One region of the Kocuria rhizosphaerae genome, then DNA from elsewhere that is predicted to be linked to it. Evidence: riboswitches for the same ligand, from Rfam matches in the RefSeq annotation. Region 1 holds a riboswitch; each other region holds the start of a gene.

Evidence for each region. Region 1 has a riboswitch for thiamine pyrophosphate ahead of thiM (hydroxyethylthiazole kinase). Riboswitches for the same ligand answer to the same signal wherever they lie in the genome.
Region 2: linked by a shared signal. The riboswitch ahead of ACH9EU_RS16220 (3-oxoacyl-ACP reductase) and the one ahead of thiM (hydroxyethylthiazole kinase) in region 1 are both predicted to bind thiamine pyrophosphate.
Region 3: linked by a shared signal. The riboswitch ahead of ACH9EU_RS03860 (FAD-dependent oxidoreductase) and the one ahead of thiM (hydroxyethylthiazole kinase) in region 1 are both predicted to bind thiamine pyrophosphate.

Annotation. Positions count from the first base shown of each region.
Region 1 covers NZ_JBISWL010000118.1:8,976-14,532, forward strand. Annotated here, with positions in the region: gene ACH9EU_RS13855 (Rne/Rng family ribonuclease) at 1-1,944, shown strand, start outside; gene ACH9EU_RS13860 (nuclear transport factor 2 family protein) at 2,138-2,851, shown strand; TPP riboswitch at 2,890-2,983, shown strand; gene thiM (hydroxyethylthiazole kinase) at 2,975-3,850, shown strand; gene thiE (thiamine phosphate synthase) at 3,847-4,530, shown strand; gene ACH9EU_RS13875 (bifunctional hydroxymethylpyrimidine kinase/phosphomethylpyrimidine kinase) at 4,527-5,557, shown strand, end outside.
Region 2 covers NZ_JBISWL010000139.1:30,718-36,274, forward strand. Annotated here, with positions in the region: gene ACH9EU_RS16215 (NtaA/DmoA family FMN-dependent monooxygenase) at 1-1,203, opposite strand, end outside; gene ACH9EU_RS16220 (3-oxoacyl-ACP reductase) at 1,215-1,979, opposite strand; TPP riboswitch at 2,024-2,127, opposite strand; gene ACH9EU_RS16225 (hypothetical protein) at 2,178-2,393, opposite strand; gene ACH9EU_RS16230 (CGNR zinc finger domain-containing protein) at 2,482-3,054, shown strand; gene ACH9EU_RS16235 (hypothetical protein) at 3,272-4,072, shown strand; gene ACH9EU_RS16240 (GNAT family N-acetyltransferase) at 4,335-4,892, opposite strand; gene ACH9EU_RS16245 (beta-eliminating lyase-related protein) at 4,889-5,557, opposite strand, start outside.
Region 3 covers NZ_JBISWL010000032.1:9,764-15,320, forward strand. Annotated here, with positions in the region: gene moeB (molybdopterin-synthase adenylyltransferase MoeB) at 1-112, opposite strand, end outside; gene ACH9EU_RS03850 (thiazole synthase) at 109-975, opposite strand; gene thiS (sulfur carrier protein ThiS) at 977-1,216, opposite strand; gene ACH9EU_RS03860 (FAD-dependent oxidoreductase) at 1,213-2,547, opposite strand; TPP riboswitch at 2,543-2,646, opposite strand; gene thiE (thiamine phosphate synthase) at 2,662-3,381, shown strand; gene ACH9EU_RS03870 (hypothetical protein) at 3,457-4,452, shown strand; gene ACH9EU_RS03875 (hypothetical protein) at 4,492-4,998, opposite strand; gene ACH9EU_RS03880 (TetR family transcriptional regulator) at 5,009-5,557, shown strand, end outside.

The DNA.
Region 1 (5,557 bases):
CCCCGCCGGATCGAGAACGCGCTCAAGTCCGGGGACTCCGTCCTCGTGCAGGTCACCAAGGACCCGGTGGGGCACAAGGGCGCCCGGCTCACGAGCCAGATCTCCCTCCCGGGCCGCTACCTCGTCTACGTGCCGGGCGGGTCCATGACCGGGATCTCCCGGAAGCTGCCCGACGTCGAGCGCGCCCGGCTGAAGAAGATCCTCAAGGACCGGTTGCCGGACGGTGCGGGCGTGATCGTGCGCACGGCCGCGGAGGGAGCCTCCGAGCAGGAGCTCACCCACGACATCAACCGGCTGCGCGCGCAGTGGGAGCAGATCCAGGAACGGTCCGGGTCCACGAAGACCCTGGCGCCGGAGATGCTCTACGCCGAGCCGGACCTGACGATCAAGACCGTCCGGGACGTCTTCAACGAGGACTTCACCACCATGGTGGTCCAGGGCGACGAGGCCTGGGACAACATCGAGGCCTACGTCACCTACGTCGCCCCGGACCTGCTCGACCGCCTCAGGAAGTGGGAGGAGGACGAGGACCTGTTCGTCAGCTACCGGGTGGAGGAGCAGATCCAGAAGGCCCTCGACCGAAAGGTCTTCCTGCCCTCGGGCGGCTCGCTGGTCATCGACCGCACCGAGGCCATGACGGTCGTCGACGTCAACACCGGCAAGTTCACGGGCTCCGGCGGCAACCTCGAGGAGACGGTCACCAAGAACAACCTCGAGGCGGCCGAGGAGATCGTGCGGCAGCTGCGCCTGCGGGACATCGGCGGCATCATCGTCATCGACTTCATCGACATGGTGCTCGAGTCCAACCGCGACCTCGTGCTGCGCCGCCTCGTGGAGTGCCTGGGCCGGGACCGGACCAAGCACCAGGTCGCGGAGGTGACCTCGCTCGGGCTGGTCCAGATGACCCGCAAGCGGATGGGCACCGGCCTGCTCGAGGTCTTCTCCGAGCCCTGCGAGCACTGCGCCGGGCGCGGCGTCGTGGTCCACGACCACCCGCTCGAGGGCCGGGGCGGCGGTGGCGGCGGGGAGACCCGCGAGCAGCGGCAGAACCGCACCGAGCGCAAGCGCGGCCGCCGCGGCGGGCAGGCGGAGCAGGCGCCCGCCCGGCACGAGTCGCCGGCTCGCGAGCCCGACCCGGCCGAGAGGGCGAAGGCAGAGGCCGCTCGCACCGCGTTCGCGACGATCGCTGCCGCGACGCACCACGAGCCGCAGGCCGAGGAGGCCCGTCCGCAGGCCGAGGAGGCCCCCGCCGCCGAGGCGCGGCCCGAGGGGGCCGGGCGGTCGAGGAAGAAGCGGCGCGGCAAGCGCAGCCGCAACCGGGGCCAGAACGTCGAGGCCACGGCGGTCGAGGGCGCGGCGGTCGAGGGCGCGGCGCCGGACCAGCAGCGGCGACAGGAGCCGGCCGAGGAGCGGGCCCGGGCCGGTGAGGACAGCGGCGAACCGGCGGCCGAGGGCTCCCGCCTGACCATCAAGGGCGAGGTCATCGAGCTCCCGCAGGGCCAGGCCGAGGAGACCGAGGTGGCTCCCCGGCTGAGCCTGGACTCGCTCGCCCAGGCCTTCGGGCAACCGGGAGCGCACGCCGAACCCGCCGAGGAGACGGAGGGCGCGCGGCCGGCGGGGGCCGAGGAGACCGCCGGGCACGGCGCGGTCCAGCCGGCCCCGGCGGCCCAGCCGACCCCTGTGGCCCAGCAGGCCGAGCCGTCCCCGCCGGCCGAGCCGGCGCGTGCGCGGCGGCGCTCGCGCCGGGCGTCGGCCCCGGCCGGCACCGCCGGGCAGGCGGAGGTGACCGCAGGCCGGGCGGCAGCGGCCGAGGGCGCCCGCCACGAGGCGGGTCCCGCGGCGCGGCGCCCGGAGGACGCCCCGGAGCGCTCGGCGCCGACCGTGGTCGGCGTGGGCGTCAAGGCCGCCGACCTCACGAGCGGTCGGCCCACCGGCCAGGGCTGAGCGGCCCCCGCGCGCGAGAACGGAGGACCCCGGCCACCCGGCCGGGGTCCTCCGTCGTCTCCGTCCGTCATGCGGACCACCGGTCTGCCGGTGCGCTCGGGCGGCGCGTAGCGTTGGACGTACCACACGCGTGCAGGCCGAAGGTCCCGGCCGCCGGGCCGGACGAGGCCTCCCGTCCACAGGGGGCACCACCATGACCAGTGCAGAGACCGTCATCGCCGCCGGCACCGAGCTCTTCCGCGACAGGGACCCCTCGGCCGTGGACCGGTGGTGGGCGGAGGACTTCCGGCAGCACTCACCGCTCGCGCCGGACGGGCGCGAGGGCCTGCGCGACCTCGTCCAGCACCTGCCCGAGGATTTCCGCGTGGAGATCGTCCGCGTGCTGGACGACCGGGACCTGGTCGCGGTCCACGCCGTCTACGAGGGCCTCGGTCCCGGACCCGTCGTCGGCTTCGACGTGTTCAGGGTGGCCGGCGGGCGGATCGCGGAGCACTGGGACGTCATGGCACCGTTGCGCCACGGCCCCCGCGGCACCCGTCCCCAGGTCGACGGGCCCGTGGAGGTCACGGACCGCGAGCGCACGCGCGACAACAAGACGCTCGCCGCCGAGTGGGTCGAGACCGCCCTCATCGGCCACGAGCCCGGGATGGTCCAGGACCACGTGGCCTTCGACGGCGTCGAGGACCACGCCGCGGGCGGCGATCGCTGCCTCTACCGTCGGCTCCACCGGGTCGTCGGCGAGGGCAACTTCGTGCTGACCGTGTGCGAGGGCGTCGCGGCGAGCGACCGCGGCCGGACCGTGGCCTGCTACGACCTCTGGCGCCTGGAGGACGGACGGATCGCGGAGCACTGGGCGGTCGTCCAGCCGGAGCCGGAGGAGATGGCCCACGGCAACGGCATGCTGTGACCCTGCGCCCGGCTCCGCCGGACCGCTAGACTGACAGGACCTGTGACACGGGGTGCCGCCCGATCGGCTGAGAACACACCCGTTGAACCTGATCTAGTCAGCACTAGCGAAGGGATGTCGCTCTTGCGCGATGCCGCACCTCCGTCCGCCCACCGCCCGGAGCCCGCCGCCGAGGCCCGGCCGGACCCGGCGCTCGCCCGGGACGCCGCCGCGGCCCTGGCCGAGCTTCGCGCCGCGGCGCCCCTGGTCCAGTGCATCACCAACGCCGTGGTCACCAACTTCACGGCCAACGTCCTGCTCGCCGTGGGCGCGTCCCCCGCCATGACCGACATCCAGGGCGAGGGCGGGGTCTTCGCGCAGATCGCCGACGGCCTGCTGGTCAACACGGGCACCCCCACCGCCGAGCAGCGCGGTGCCGCGTACGAGGCCGTCGCCGCGCGCGAGCGCGCCGGACGCCCCTGGGTCCTGGACCCCGTGGCCGTGGGCGTGCTCCCGGTCCGGACCGCGCTGGCCCGGGACCTTCTCGCGTTCCGGCCCGCGGTCGTGCGGGGCAACGCCTCCGAGGTCATCGGCCTGGCCGGCGGTACCGGGGGACGCGGCACGGACGCGACCCACGGGGTGGACGCCGCCCGGGAGGCCGCCGCCGAGCTGTCCGCCGCCACGGGCTGCGCGGTGGCCGTCTCCGGGCCGGTGGACCTCGTGCGCGCCCCGGACGGCACCGTGGTGCGCGTCCCGCACGGCACACCCCTGCTGACGCGCGTGACGGGCGGCGGCTGCGCCCTGGGCGCCCTGATGGCGGCGTTCACCGCCGTGCGCGAGGACCCGGCCGCCGCCGCGGTGGCCGCCAGCACCGTCTACGCGCTCGCGGCCGAGGACGCCGCGGCGAAGTCCGCCGGTCCGGGCTCCTTCGCCGTGGCCCTCCTGGACCGGCTGCACGGAATCACCCCGGAGCAGGTCGCCGCCCGCGCCGGGCTCGTGCGCGAGGACGGTGCCCGGTGAGCCCCCGTCTCGACCCCGCCGCCCTCCTCCTGCACCTCGTGACCGACTCCGCGCTCAGCGCACCCCGGACGGTCCCCGAGGTCGTGGCGGCCGCCGTGGCAGGGGGCGCCACGATGGTCCAGGTGCGGGAGAAGGACGCCCCCGCACGCGAGCTCGTGGCCCTTCTCGTGGCCGTCGCCGAGCGCGTGGGGCGCCTGGTCCCGGTGCTCGTGGACGACCGCGTGGACGTCTACCTCGCCGCCCGCGCGGCCGGCGCCCCCGTGGCGGGGGTGCACGTGGGCCAGACGGACCTGCCGGCCGGGCTGGCGCGCGAGGTCTGCGGACCCGGCGCCGTGCTGGGCCTCAGCGCCGCCACGGCCGAGGAGCTCGACGCCGCGGCGGCGCTGCCGCCGGGCACCGTCGACTACCTCGGAGTCGGCGCCGTGCACGCGACGCGCACCAAGCCCGACCACCCGCCCGCGCTGGGGGTGGCGGGCTTCGCCGCCGCCGCGTCCCGGGCCGCTCTGCCCTGCCTGGCGATCGGCGGGGTCCGGGTGGAAGACGCCCCCGCCCTGCGCGCCGTCGGCGCGGCGGGTCTCGCCGTCGTCTCCGGGATCTGCGCCGACCCCGACCCCGCGGCCGCCGCCGCCCGATACGTCCGTGCGTTCGGACGCCCCCTCCCGGAAGGAGCCCTCTCATGAGTGCCCGTGTCCCCCGAGTCCTCGCCGTGGCCGGCACCGACCCGACCGGCGGAGCCGGCCAGCACGCCGACCTGAAGTCGATCGCCGCGATGGGCGGCTACGGCATGAGTGCCGTGACGGCCGTCGTCGTCCAGAACACCGTGGGCGTGCGGTCCATCCACGTCCCGCCGGTGGAGTTCCTCACCGCCCAGCTCGAGGCGGTCTCCGACGACGTGCAGATCGACGCCGTGAAGATCGGGATGCTCGGCTCCGTGCCCGTCATCGAGACGGTGACCCGCTGGCTCGAGGCGCACCGTCCGCCGGTCGTCGTGCTGGACCCCGTCATGGTCGCGACCACGGGCGGGCGCCTGCTCGAGCCCGAGGCCGAGGACGCCCTGCGCGGGATGCTCGGCCTCGCCGACCTCATCACTCCCAACCTGCTCGAACTCGCCGTCCTGGCCGGGCGCGGCACGGCGTCGTCGTGGGAGGAGGCCCTGGCCCAGGGCCACGACGTGGCGCGGGCGCACGGGACGCTCGTGCTCGTCAAGGGCGGGCACCTCACCGGGGACCGGACGCCGGACGCCCTCGTGGGCCCGCACGCCCCGGAGCCCCTCGTGGCCTTCGACGGCCCCCGCGTGCCCACGGACAACTCGCACGGCACCGGCTGCTCCCTGTCCTCCGCCCTGGCGACCCTCCAGGCGCGGCACGGGGACTGGGCGCGCAGCCTCGGGATCGCCCGGGACTGGCTGCGCGGGGCGCTCGAGCACTCGGGGGAGCTGGCCGTGGGGCACGGCAGCGGTCCGGTGCACCACTTCCACCACGTCCAGGACGCCCTCGAGTCGTGGGGCACGGGGCCGGCCCGGTTCAGCGACGAGCTGTGGGAGGCCTCGGCGGCCGTGCGGCGCGAGATCGAGGAGCTCGAGTTCGTCCGCCACCTCGGCGACGGCCGGCTCGACGCCGAGCGGTTCCTCGCCTACCTCGACCAGGACCTGCAGTACCTGGACGGCTACAGCCGGGCGCTGGCGATCCTCGCGGCCAAGGCCCCCGA
Region 2 (5,557 bases), on a different contig from region 1:
CACGAAGTCCTCCAGGGCGTCGGGCAGGGTCGGCGGCATGAGGTTGAAGCCGTCCGCCGCCCCGGCGCGGAACCAGGCCTCGATCCGGTCCGCGACCGTCTCCGGCGTGCCGACCACGGTGCAGTGCCCGCCGCCCGCGGCCAGCCGGCCCAGCAGCTGACGCACGGTCGGCCGCTCGACGGCCACGATCCGCAGGATCGTGGCGTAGCGGCCCTGGGGCCCGCTGAAGGACTCGAGCGGCGGCAGCGGGGGGACCGGGGCGTCCGGTTCCCAGTCGCCGCAGTCCTGCTGCACGAAGGTGCTCAGCTGGGCCAGGGACTGCTCCGTGGGCAGGAGGGCGTCGACCTCGGCCTGCCGGGCGAGGGCCTCCCGCTCCGTGGAGCCCACGTAGGCGACCAGGCCGGGCATGACCGCCACCGACCGCGGGTCCCGCCCGGCCGCGGCGACGCGCCGCCGGAGGTCCGCGGTGTACTCCTGGGCGCTGGGCAGGTCGTAGGCCACGGCGTAGATGCCCTCCGCGATCCGGGCGGCGAGGTCCCGGCCGGGCCCCGAGGCCCCGGCCTGGAAGAGGACCGGTCGCCCCTGGGGCGGGCGGGGCACGGTCAGGGGGCCGTCCACCCGGAAGTGCTCGCCCGAGTGGTCCACCGCCCGGACCAGGTCCGGGTCGGCGTGCAGCCCCTCGCGGTCGCGGACCAGCGCCTCGTCGGCCCAGGAGTCCCACAGCCGCAGGGTCACGTCCACGAACTCGGCCGCCCGGGCGTAGCGCTCGCCGTGCGGCGGCATGCCGGCCAGGCCGTGGTTGCGCGCCTCGGCGTCGAACATGGAGGTCACCACGTTCCAGCCGGCGCGCCCTCCGCTGATGTGGTCGAGCGAGGCGAGCATCCGGGCCGCGTGGAACGGCGTCCAGAAAGTGGTCGAGATCGTGCTGACCAGCCCGATCCGCTCCGTGGCCCGGGCCATGGCGGACAGGGCGGTGAGGGGCTCCAGGAACCAGCGGGGCGCGGTGGCCACGTCCCCGGCGCTGTGCCCGTCGGCGAAGAACACGGCGTCGAAGAGCCCGCGCTCGGCGGTGCGGGCGAGGCGCTCCCAGTAGGCGATGTCCCCGAGCTGCTCGAGCGGGGACTCCGGGCGGCGCCAGGCCGCCTGGTGGTGCCCGGCGCCGAACAGGAAGGCGTTGAGGTGCAGCCGGCGCGGCGAGGTCACGGCGTCCCCGCTCAGTCCAGGACCAGGCCGCCGTCGACCACCAGGTTCTGCCCGGTGACCGCCCGCGCCCACGGGGAGGCGAAGAACAGGAGGGCGTCGGCGAACTCCGCCGGGGTGGTGACCCGCCCCAGCGGCGTGGCGGAGGCGATGTAGTCGAAGACCTCGTCGGGGGTGGCCGAGCTCGCGTCGGTGGTGCGCAGCAGTCCGCCGGAGACCATGTTGACCGTGATGTTGTGCGTGCCCAGGTCCTTGGCGAGCGTGCGGGTCAGGGACAGCAGCGCCGCCTTGGCCGCGGTGTAGTCGTGGTAGGGGACCACCGGGTTCTGGAACAGGTTGGTGCCGATGTTCACGATCCGGCCGAAGCCCTGCTCCCGCATCCCGGGCAGGGCCTGCTGGACGGTGTTGAGCGCGCCCCGGACGCTGCCGGTGAACTGGGCGTCGAACTCCTCCCACCGGATCTCCTCGGCCCCGGAGCGGGCGTCGCCGTTGAAGGAGAAGTCCGCCAGCGCGTTGTTCACCACGGTGGTCACGGGCGAGCCGAAGTGCTCCCCGGCGGCGCCGAGCAGCTCCGCGACCTGCGCGGCGTCGGTGACGTCGGCGGGCAGGGCCACGGCCCGGTCGGGGCCGTACTGCGCCGCGAGGTCCTCGGCGGCCGTCCGCGACTCCCGGTAGTTGACGACGACCTTCGCGCCCTGGGCGGCGAAGGACTCCACGATGCTGCGGCCGAGCCCCCGGCCACCGCCGGTCACGAGCACGGTCTGGTCTGCGATGTGCATGAGCTTCCCTGAGGGTCAGGGCGAGAGGACGCGGGATCCGCCGGTGGGCCCCGGTATGACATCCCTTCGCCAGTACGAACTGGATCAGGTTCGACGGGTGTCATCTCAGCCGGCGCCTCGTCCGGGGCCGGCACCCCGTGTCACTGCGGTCGAGTATAGCCCCGACCCGGGCCGGAGGGATCCCCCCGCCCGGCCCGCTCAGCGCGGCTGCTCGTCGGGGACTCGTTCCGGGCGCCGGCCGACGGGAAGGGCGGGGCCGTGCTCGCCGAGCACGGTGATCCCCCGCAGCACGTTGGCGCCCAGGTCGCGGAGGGTCCACCGGCGCAGTGCGACGCGCTCGCGCGGCGGCACGGAGAACCGGCCGACGCCCGCCAGGACCGCGATGAGGATGAGGACGAAGAGACCGCCGGCCACGGGGACCTCCTTGCTCGCGACTGCCGTCGCGTAATGGGCTAAACTGTTTACACCGCTGACGCTAGACCTCGGAAGGATAAGTAGTCAAGTGCATTTTGCCTATGACACAGAGGACGTCCTCGAGTTCGACGTGGCCCTCGTCAACACCGGGCCGGGAGCCTCGCGCTCCGGGGAGGAGGAGCTCACCACCCGGGACCGGCTGCGGGAGCTGCTGGACGAGCACGGCTGGACGGGGCGCTTCGACCGGAACGACCAGGAGCTGGCGGAGGTGCTCGAGGTGCGCCGGGACCTGCGGCAGGTCTGGGGGCTGGAGCGCGACGCCCTGGCGGAGGCGGTCAACGCCGTGCTGGACACCGCCGAGCTCGCCCCGCACCTCGCGCGGCACGACGGGAAGGACTGGCACCTGCACGCCTCGCCCTCGGACGCGCCCCTGGCCACGCGCCTGCGCCTGGAGTCGGCGTTCGCCCTCGTGGACGTCATCCGCGCCGACGAGACCGACCGGCTGCGGGTCTGCGAGGCGGAGGACTGCGAGGCGGTGCTCCTGGATCTGTCCCGCAACCGCTCCAAGCGGTTCTGCGGCCAGCGCTGCGCCAACCGCACCAACATGACCGCCTACCGCCGGCGCCGGGCCGGCGGTTCCGGCCAGGGCATGTCTCGTTGACCATGAAGACGGTGTCCCTGCCCCCTCCAGGCGTGGCGGCCTGATCCACCGGGACCCGACCGTGACGCAGCCGAACCCTCGCCCGCCGTCGGCGTCAACGCCGGCCTACCCCGACGCCGCCGTGGCGACGGAGCCGTCGGCCGTCCGGACATCACCACCCGGCCGCTGACGCGCGGCTCCTCGTCGGGTCCACGTCGCCGGCGCCTATTGTTGGGCCATGACGGTCCTGGACGACTTCCTGGTCCCGCTGGCGGCCGCGGTCGCCTCGGTGTTCGCCGTGCTCGGCACTGTCGAACAGCTCACAGCGGCAACACGACTGCGCAGGCTGGCAGCCTCTGTGCGCGAGGAGTCCTCGCTCTCACCGGCGCACGACCAGCAGGTGCTGCGCAGCCTCCACCGCGAGATCCTCTCCCGGATCATCGCCCTGCAGTCCGTTCCGGCCAGGAGCCTGCTCGGGGCCGCCGCGCTCGCACTGGTGGGCCTCGGATGGGCCTTCTTGGTGGGATACAGCGTGGGGGTGACGGTGCAGCTGCATCCGACGTGGGGCGAGATCTACGACATCGTGGGTTTCGAGGGCGTCATCCTTGCCGCCTTGGCCCCGGCCTTCGTCTGTAGTGGTCTGCTGGGCTGGATGGAGGTCGTGCTGGAGAGACGGCGCATCTCCAAGGCATACCTGGACGGAAAGCACCCCCTCTACCGGCGCTACTACAGGTCGTGGAAGCTCGCCGTCGGGTCCAAGGGCATTCTTCCGGCCGCCGTCCTGGGCACGGGCCTGACAAGTGCGGCGCTGTGGGTCGGTTTCACCGCCGGCTATCCCACGATGACCGCCGCTGTGGTGGACACCCTGCTGATTCCCGCTGCCCTCGGCGTCATCATCGGCGGTGTCCTCACGAGCCTCTACCTCCACCGCCACAGCAGCTGGGAGCCGTGGATGCATCCACGGCTCCCAGAGGCCCGCGGAGCGGGGGCACCGCCCCCGGAGGCCGCCGCACCGGAGCCCGAGAACCCCGGGCCGTGACCGAGCCCTGCCGCGCCGGTGTCCTGATCGCCGCCGCGGGAGGAGCAGGCCTTGTCCCCGCGCAACCGCTGCGGCCGGGTCCGGGGACGGCCGGCACCGGCAGTGACAGAGGATGCCCTCCACCACGGGGGCGGTCCTCGTGGAAGGACCGGCACCCCTTGCCCTCGGAGGACGGCGGGAGAGGGTGGATCCGGTCCCACCGGTCCTCGGTGAGCACAGCCGTACGGGACATGCTTCCAGCGTCCCGGAACCGGCTCCATGCTCAGCGAGCGATGCCCTGGCCGCCGCTCGTCCTCTCCGGGGCGTCGGCCGTGTCGATCCGCGCGCCGTCCCCCGGTGCGGCGAGCTGCCGCCGCATCGCGAAGTTGGTCATCGCCACCCCGCGCCGGACGGGGCGGCGCTCCTCGACGACGACGAAGCCGTGCCGCTCGAAGAACGGCAGCGCCGTGATGGAGGCGTGGGTGCTCAGCTCGGCGAGGCCGCGCCGGTGTGCCTGCGCGACGAGATGCTCCAGCAGGGCCGAGGCCACCCCCGTCCGGGCCGCGGAGGGGTCCACGTAGAGCATGCCGACGTGGCCCGCCGGGTCGAGGTCGCCGAAGCCCACGACCCGGCCGGCCAGCTCCGCGACCACGGTGGCGGCCTCCCGGCGCCGGCCGGCCCAGTCCGCGAGAGGCATGTCCCCCGGAGCCCACGCCGCGAGCTGCTCGGGGGTGTAGTCGTGGCGGGCCGTGCCGTGGACGGCGCGGCGGAAGACCTCGAGGGTGGCCCGCGCGTCGTCGTCGTCCCACGCGCGCACGACGACGGCCGCGCCGTCGCTCACCGGCCGGCCTCCTCCCGCAGCGCCGTCACGAACCCGTCGACGTCCTCCTCGGTCGTGTCCCAGGCGCACATGAGCCGGACCTCACCGGTGGCCGGGTTCCACACGTGGAACGGCCAGCGCTCCTGCAGCCGGGCCGCGGTTCCCTCCGGGAGCACCGCGAAGACCCCGTTGGCGTCGGGGGACTGGGTGAGCCGGGCGCCGGGGACCGCCGCGACGCCGTCGGCGAGCCGGCGGGCCATCGCGTTGGCCCGCCGGGCCGACTCCAGCCACAGGTCGCCCTCGTGCAGGGCCAGCAGCTGCGCCGAGACGAACCGCGTCTTGGAGGCCAGCTGCGTCGAGAGCTTCCGCACGAACCGTGGCTGGCGCACCGCGTCCGGGTTCAGCACGACGACGGCCTCGGCGCCCATCAGCCCGTTCTTGGTCCCGCCCCACGAGACCACGTCCACACCGGCGTCGGTGGTCAGTGCCCGCAGCGGCACGTCCAGGGACGCCGCGGCGTTGGCCAGGCGGGCGCCGTCGAGGTGGACGGTCAGGCCCAGGCCGTGGGCGTGCTCGCAGACCGCCCGCAGCTCCTCGGGGGTGTAGACCGTGCCGAGCTCCGTCGACTGGGAGACCGTCACCACGCGCGGCTGGGCGTGGTGCTCGACCCCGAAGCCGTGGGCCTG
Region 3 (5,557 bases), on a different contig from region 1:
GCCGCTGGCCCTCGGGGCCGATCCCGGGCAGGGTCAGGTGGCGGGCATAGCGCTCGAGCTCCTCGCGGGTCAGATCGGGGCCGGGCGCGACGAGCGGGGGCAGCGGGCTCACCGGCCCTCCCCCACGGGCGCCCAGTCCCCGCGCGGGACGTCCCGGGCGTCCGGGGCGTCCGCCGCATCGGAGCCGTCCGTGTCGATCCGCCCGGCCATGGGCGAGGACGCGAGCGCGTGGCGCCTGGCCGGGATGCGCCCGGCGCCGGCGGCGAGCCGCCCGGCGGCCACGGCGTGGCGCATCGCGGCGGCCATGGCCACGGGGTCCTGGGCGCGGGTCACGGCGCTGGCGAGCAGCACGGCGTCGCAGCCGAGCTCCATGGCCAGGGCCGCCTCGGAGGCGGTGCCGATCCCCGCGTCGAGGACCACGGGCACCGAGGCGCGGGAGGCGATGAGCTCGATGTTGTGCGGGTTGAGGATGCCCAGGCCCGTGCCGATGGGCGCGCCCAGCGGCATGACGGCGGTCGCGCCCACGTCCTCGAGCCGGCGGGCCACGGCCGGGTCGTCGGAGGTGTAGGCGAAGACCTTGAAGCCGCGGGCCACGAGCTGCTCGGTGGCGTCGAGCAGCTCCACGACGTCGGGCAGCAGCGTGTCCTCGTCGGCGATGACCTCCAGCTTGACCCAGTCGGTCTCCAGGGCCTCGCGGCCGAGCTCGGCGGTCAGCAGCGCGTCGCGGGCGGTGTAGCAGCCGGCGGTGTTGGGCAGGATCCGGATGTCGTTGCGCTCGAGCATCGCGAACAGCGAGTCCCCCTGCCCGGGGGCGTAGCGGCGCAGGGCCACGGTGGTCAGCTCGGTCCCGGAGGCGAGGAGCGCCTGCTCGAGGGTGTGCAGCGAGCTCAGCCCGCCGGTGCCCATGACGAGCCGGGAGGACAGCCGGACGCCGTCGATCTCGAGGACGTCGGGCTCAGGGTGCGGGGCGGTCATGTCAGCCTCCTTGGACGGCGGTGATGATCTCGACGGACTGGCCCTCGGCCACCGGGGTCCGGCCCCAGCGGCTGCGGGGGACGACCGCGGCGTCCACGGCCACGGCCACGCCCAGCCGGCGGCCGTCCTGCGGGGTCCCGTCGGGGCCCAGGGGGCGGCCGACGGTCTCCGCGACGAGGTCGACGACGGTCGTGCCGCCCGCCACCTGCTGCGGGCGGCCGTTGAGGGTGATCGCGGTCATGGGGTGCTCCTGTTCTGGGCTCCGGGCCCGGAAGCGACCGGCTGGGGATGCCCGGTGGGCGCCTCCGGGTCGAAGCGGTGCGGGTCGGTGGTGTCGAGGTGCCCGGCGTCGGCGGCCGGGTCGGGGCCGCCCTCCCCGAGCACGAGCTGCGCGGCCAGCCGCGCGGCGAGGGGGGTGAGCAGCACCCCGTGGCGGAAGTAGCCGGTGGAGACCACGAGACCCGGCACGGGTGCGCCGTCCGGGTCCCGCACGCGGCCGAGGTAGGGGATGTCGTCCGGGGTGCCGGGGCGGGCGCGGGCCATGACCTCCACGAGCTCGAGGTCGGCGACGCCGGGCACGAGGGCCTGGGCGTCCCGCAGCAGCCGGAACACGCCGCCGGCGCTGGGCCCGGGGAGGTCGTCCTCGCGGGAGGTCGCCCCGACGACGACGGTCCCGTCCTCGCGCGGCACCAGGTAGACCGGGATGCCGTGGACCAGGCCGCGGACGGTGCGCTCCAGGAGGTGGGGCGTGCCGGCGGGGACGCGGGTGCGGAGGATGTCCCCGTGCACAGGCCGCAGCGGCGGGCTCCAGGAGCCGGGCAGGTCCTCGAGGTCCTGCAGTCCGGTGCCCGGCGACAGCACCGTCCCGGCCGCCGAGACCATGCCCCCACCGGCCAGGCGCACGCCGGTGACGGCTCCGTCCGCATTGCGGCGCACCGCCACGGCGCGGTCGTGCACCAGCCGGGCGGGCCCGCCGTCGCGCGCCGGGGCCCCCGGTGACGCGGCGGACCCCGGCGGCCGGGGCGCGGTCAGCGCCGCCAGCAGGCCGGCGACCAGGCGGCGCGGGTCGATCTGGTGGTCGTCAGGAATCCGGAACGCGGCCGAGAGCCGGGGGCTCAGGGCCGGCTCCAGGGCGCGCGCGGCGCGCAGCGGCAGCTGCTCCACCGCCATGCCGTGCCGCCGCTGGAAGCCGGCGAGATCGGCCAGCGCCTGCCGGTCCGCGGCGTCCACGCCGCAGACCAGGGTCTCGGTGGCGCGGTGCCCCACGGAGCCGCCGGCGGCCTCCTCGAGCTCGGCCACGAACCGGGGGTACTCGGCGGCGGAGGCGAGCATGAGCGGGTAGAGCGGCTCCTGCTGGTACTGGACCTCGCTCACCGGGGCGAGCATCCCGGCGGCCGCCCGGCTGGCCCCGGACCCGGGCTCGGGGTCCACCACGACCACCGAGCGGCCGCGGCGGCGCAGCTCCCACGCGGTGGCGAGGCCGACCACCCCGGCGCCGACGACGGCGACGTCGGCCCGGACGTGCTCGGGGCCCTGGGACGGCCCGACGGGGGTGGAGTGCACGGACGTCATCGGCGATGTCCTTTCCTACGGCGGCATGACCCGCATCAGGTGTGGCGGTCGGCGCTGGGCGCCCTCTCAGCCCCCGTGGGGGCTCCCGCAGAACCGCTGATCTATCATCAGCGTGTGGCCAAGCATACCCGTGACACCTCCGTACCTCCCGAGTCGGAGCTCAGAACCACCCGTGCGGACAGGCTCTTCGGCGCCCGGCTCTACGTCTGCACGGACGCCCGCCGGGACCGCGGCGACCTCGAGGAGTTCCTCCACGCCGCCTACGCCGGCGGGACGGACATCGTCCAGCTGCGGGACAAGAGCATCGACGCCGACGAAGAGATCGCCGCCCTGCAGCTGCTGGGGCGAGTGGCCGCGGAGTACGACGGGCTGTTCGCCGTCAACGACCGCGCCGACATCGCCGCACTCGTGGGCGCGGACGTCTTCCACGTGGGCCAGCACGACCTCAGCCCGGCGCAGGCCCGGCGGCTGCTGGGCCCGGACGTGCTCATCGGGCGCTCCACCCACGACATCGGCCAGGCCCGCGCCGCGCTCGAGGACCCGGACGTCGACTACTTCTGCACGGGTCCGGTGTGGGAGACCCCCACCAAGCCCGGCCGGCCCGCCACGGGCCTGGAGTTCGTCCGGGAGGTGGCCGAGCTGACCGGCGCCCGCCTCGCCGCGGATCCGGACGCGCCCCCCGTGCCGTGGTTCGCGATCGGCGGCATCGACGAGCAGCGGGTGCCCTCGGTACTGGAGGCCGGGGCGAGGGGCGTCGTCGTCGTCCGCGCGGTCACGGACGCCCCCGAGCCGCGTCTGGCCGCCGGGCAGCTGCGCAGCCTGCTCCCCGCCTGAGCCACGCGGGCTCCACGCCTCTTCGGGGTGGTGTTTGAGACGATGGACCCACGGACGACGACGGAGAGGTGACCCATGGACCCCGAGCTCGACCCCAAGGTGCGGCACGCGGTGGAGCATCCCGCGGAGACGGCCCGTGGCCCCGAGGAACCGCAGCTGCGCGTGCGGGTGGCCGGTGAACCCGCCCGCCGCGCCCTGGGTGCGCACTGGGCGGACGCCCCCGAGGACTCGGCGCCCGACGACGACCGGCTCGCGGCGGCCGTGCTCCTCGCCACGCTGTTCGGCGACACCTTCTGGCTCGAGCGCGCCGCGAAGCTGACCAGTGACGTCCCGGGCTGCCCCTCGGCCCCGCCGAGCGGGCTGCTCGAGCTCACCCGGGTGCCGGGAGCGCGGGCGGCGATGGCCCGGGTGCTGGAGCGGCCCGTGCTGACCGGGCTCCTGGAGTGGGGCACCAACCCCGTGCCGGAACAGCCTCCGCTCACGGTGGCGCGGGCGGCCCGGGACCTCGGCATCCCCGACGACGGGCGTGTCTACCGGGTGGTGCGCCGCCGCGCCGAGCGGTTCCTGGCCCGGGAGCACGACGGCTCCGAGTCGCTCGAACAGTTCGTGACGCTGCTGACGCAGGCCGAGAAGGGCCACCGCGAGGACGGCCCGGTGCTCACCGGCGAGACCCTGCCGCCGGCGCCCCCGCCGCCGAGTGCCACACCTCCGGCCGCGGGAACGCCGGGGGCCGGGACCCCTCCCCCGGACACCTCCCCGCAGGCGCCTCCGTACACGTCCTCGCAGGGCCCGGCGCCCGGCGCTCCGCCCCCCTACGGCTCCCCGCAGGGAGCCCCCGACGCTCCGGCCTGGGGTGAGGGACCCCCGGCGTCACCCTCGGGGCCTCCCGGTCAGGAGCCCGGCCGGGGACCCGCGTGGCCCGGTGGGCAGGGACCAGCCGCCGGGCCCGGCGGCTGGCCGCCGCCCCGGCCGCCCGAGGAGGAAGAGGACGACACCGACAACCTCAAGGCCTGGGGCATCGTCTTCCTGGTCATCGTGGGCGTCATCGCCGCCCTGGTGCTCGTGCTCTGAGACACGGGGCGCCGCCGCGTCATGTGCCGTTGCGCTGCGTCAGTGGGCCGGACACCGGATGTTCCGGTTCCACGTCTCGAGCACCCCGTCGGGGTTGCCCTGCCAGATGTAGGCGTGGAGGTCGTAGTGGATCGGCATGCCCGGTGCGTGGCCGGGCATCGGGCCGTCGAACTCCTTGCCGAACATGCTCGGCTTGTCGTCGTCCGTGGTCAGGTCCTGGTCCGCGTCGACCGCGAACCACTCGACCCCCGCGAGGCGAAGCTTCCCGTTGCCGCTCGGGGCGTAGAGCAGCGCGGCCGGCACGAGCGGGTCCGTCGATTCGAAGTTCGCGAAGTCGACGTAGTGGTAGCCCATGCCGGGCTCGCACCCACCGACCGGGACGTACCCCGCCTCGAGAGCCTTGTCCACGTTGTGGTACACCGCCGTCGCACCACCGCGGCCCTGCGTGCCCGAGCACCCGTCCCCCGACGGACCCGCACCTCCCCACACCCGGAACCGGACCCGGGTGCCGTCGTCCCGGTTGCTCCAGGCTCCGGCGGGGTCCATACTCCTAATTATGTTAGGCAATCCTACTGGACATTGGAAGACCGAACGTCGTGAGCTGGTGCGCGGCAGGATCCTGGAGACCGCCTGGGCGCTGGCCCGGGAGCACGGCCTGTCCGGGTTCACGCTGCGCGAGGTCGCGCGCGAGGTCGGTATGCAGGCCCCGTCCCTGTACACCCACTTCGACTCCCGCAATGCGATCATCGACGCGATGTTCGCGCAGGCGTGGCGGGAGTGCCTCGCCGCGATGGAGACAGGTGTCCCGGAGGACCCCACCGGGGACGCGCGCGAGTGGCTCAGGACGGTGGCCCACATCTACTTCGACTTCTGCGTCAGCGACCCGACGAGGAACCAGCTCATGAACGCGCGCGCCGTACCGGACTTCGTGCCGAGCGCCGAGGCGTACGCGCCGGCCGTCGACGTCCTGGAGCGGTTCAAGGCCGCCGCGGCCGCCCACGGTGTGACCCGGGACGAGGACGTCGACCTGTGGACCGCCCTTCTCAGCGGGCTCGTGGACGCCCAGCTCGCCAACGACCCCGGTGGCGACCGGTGGGCCCGCCTG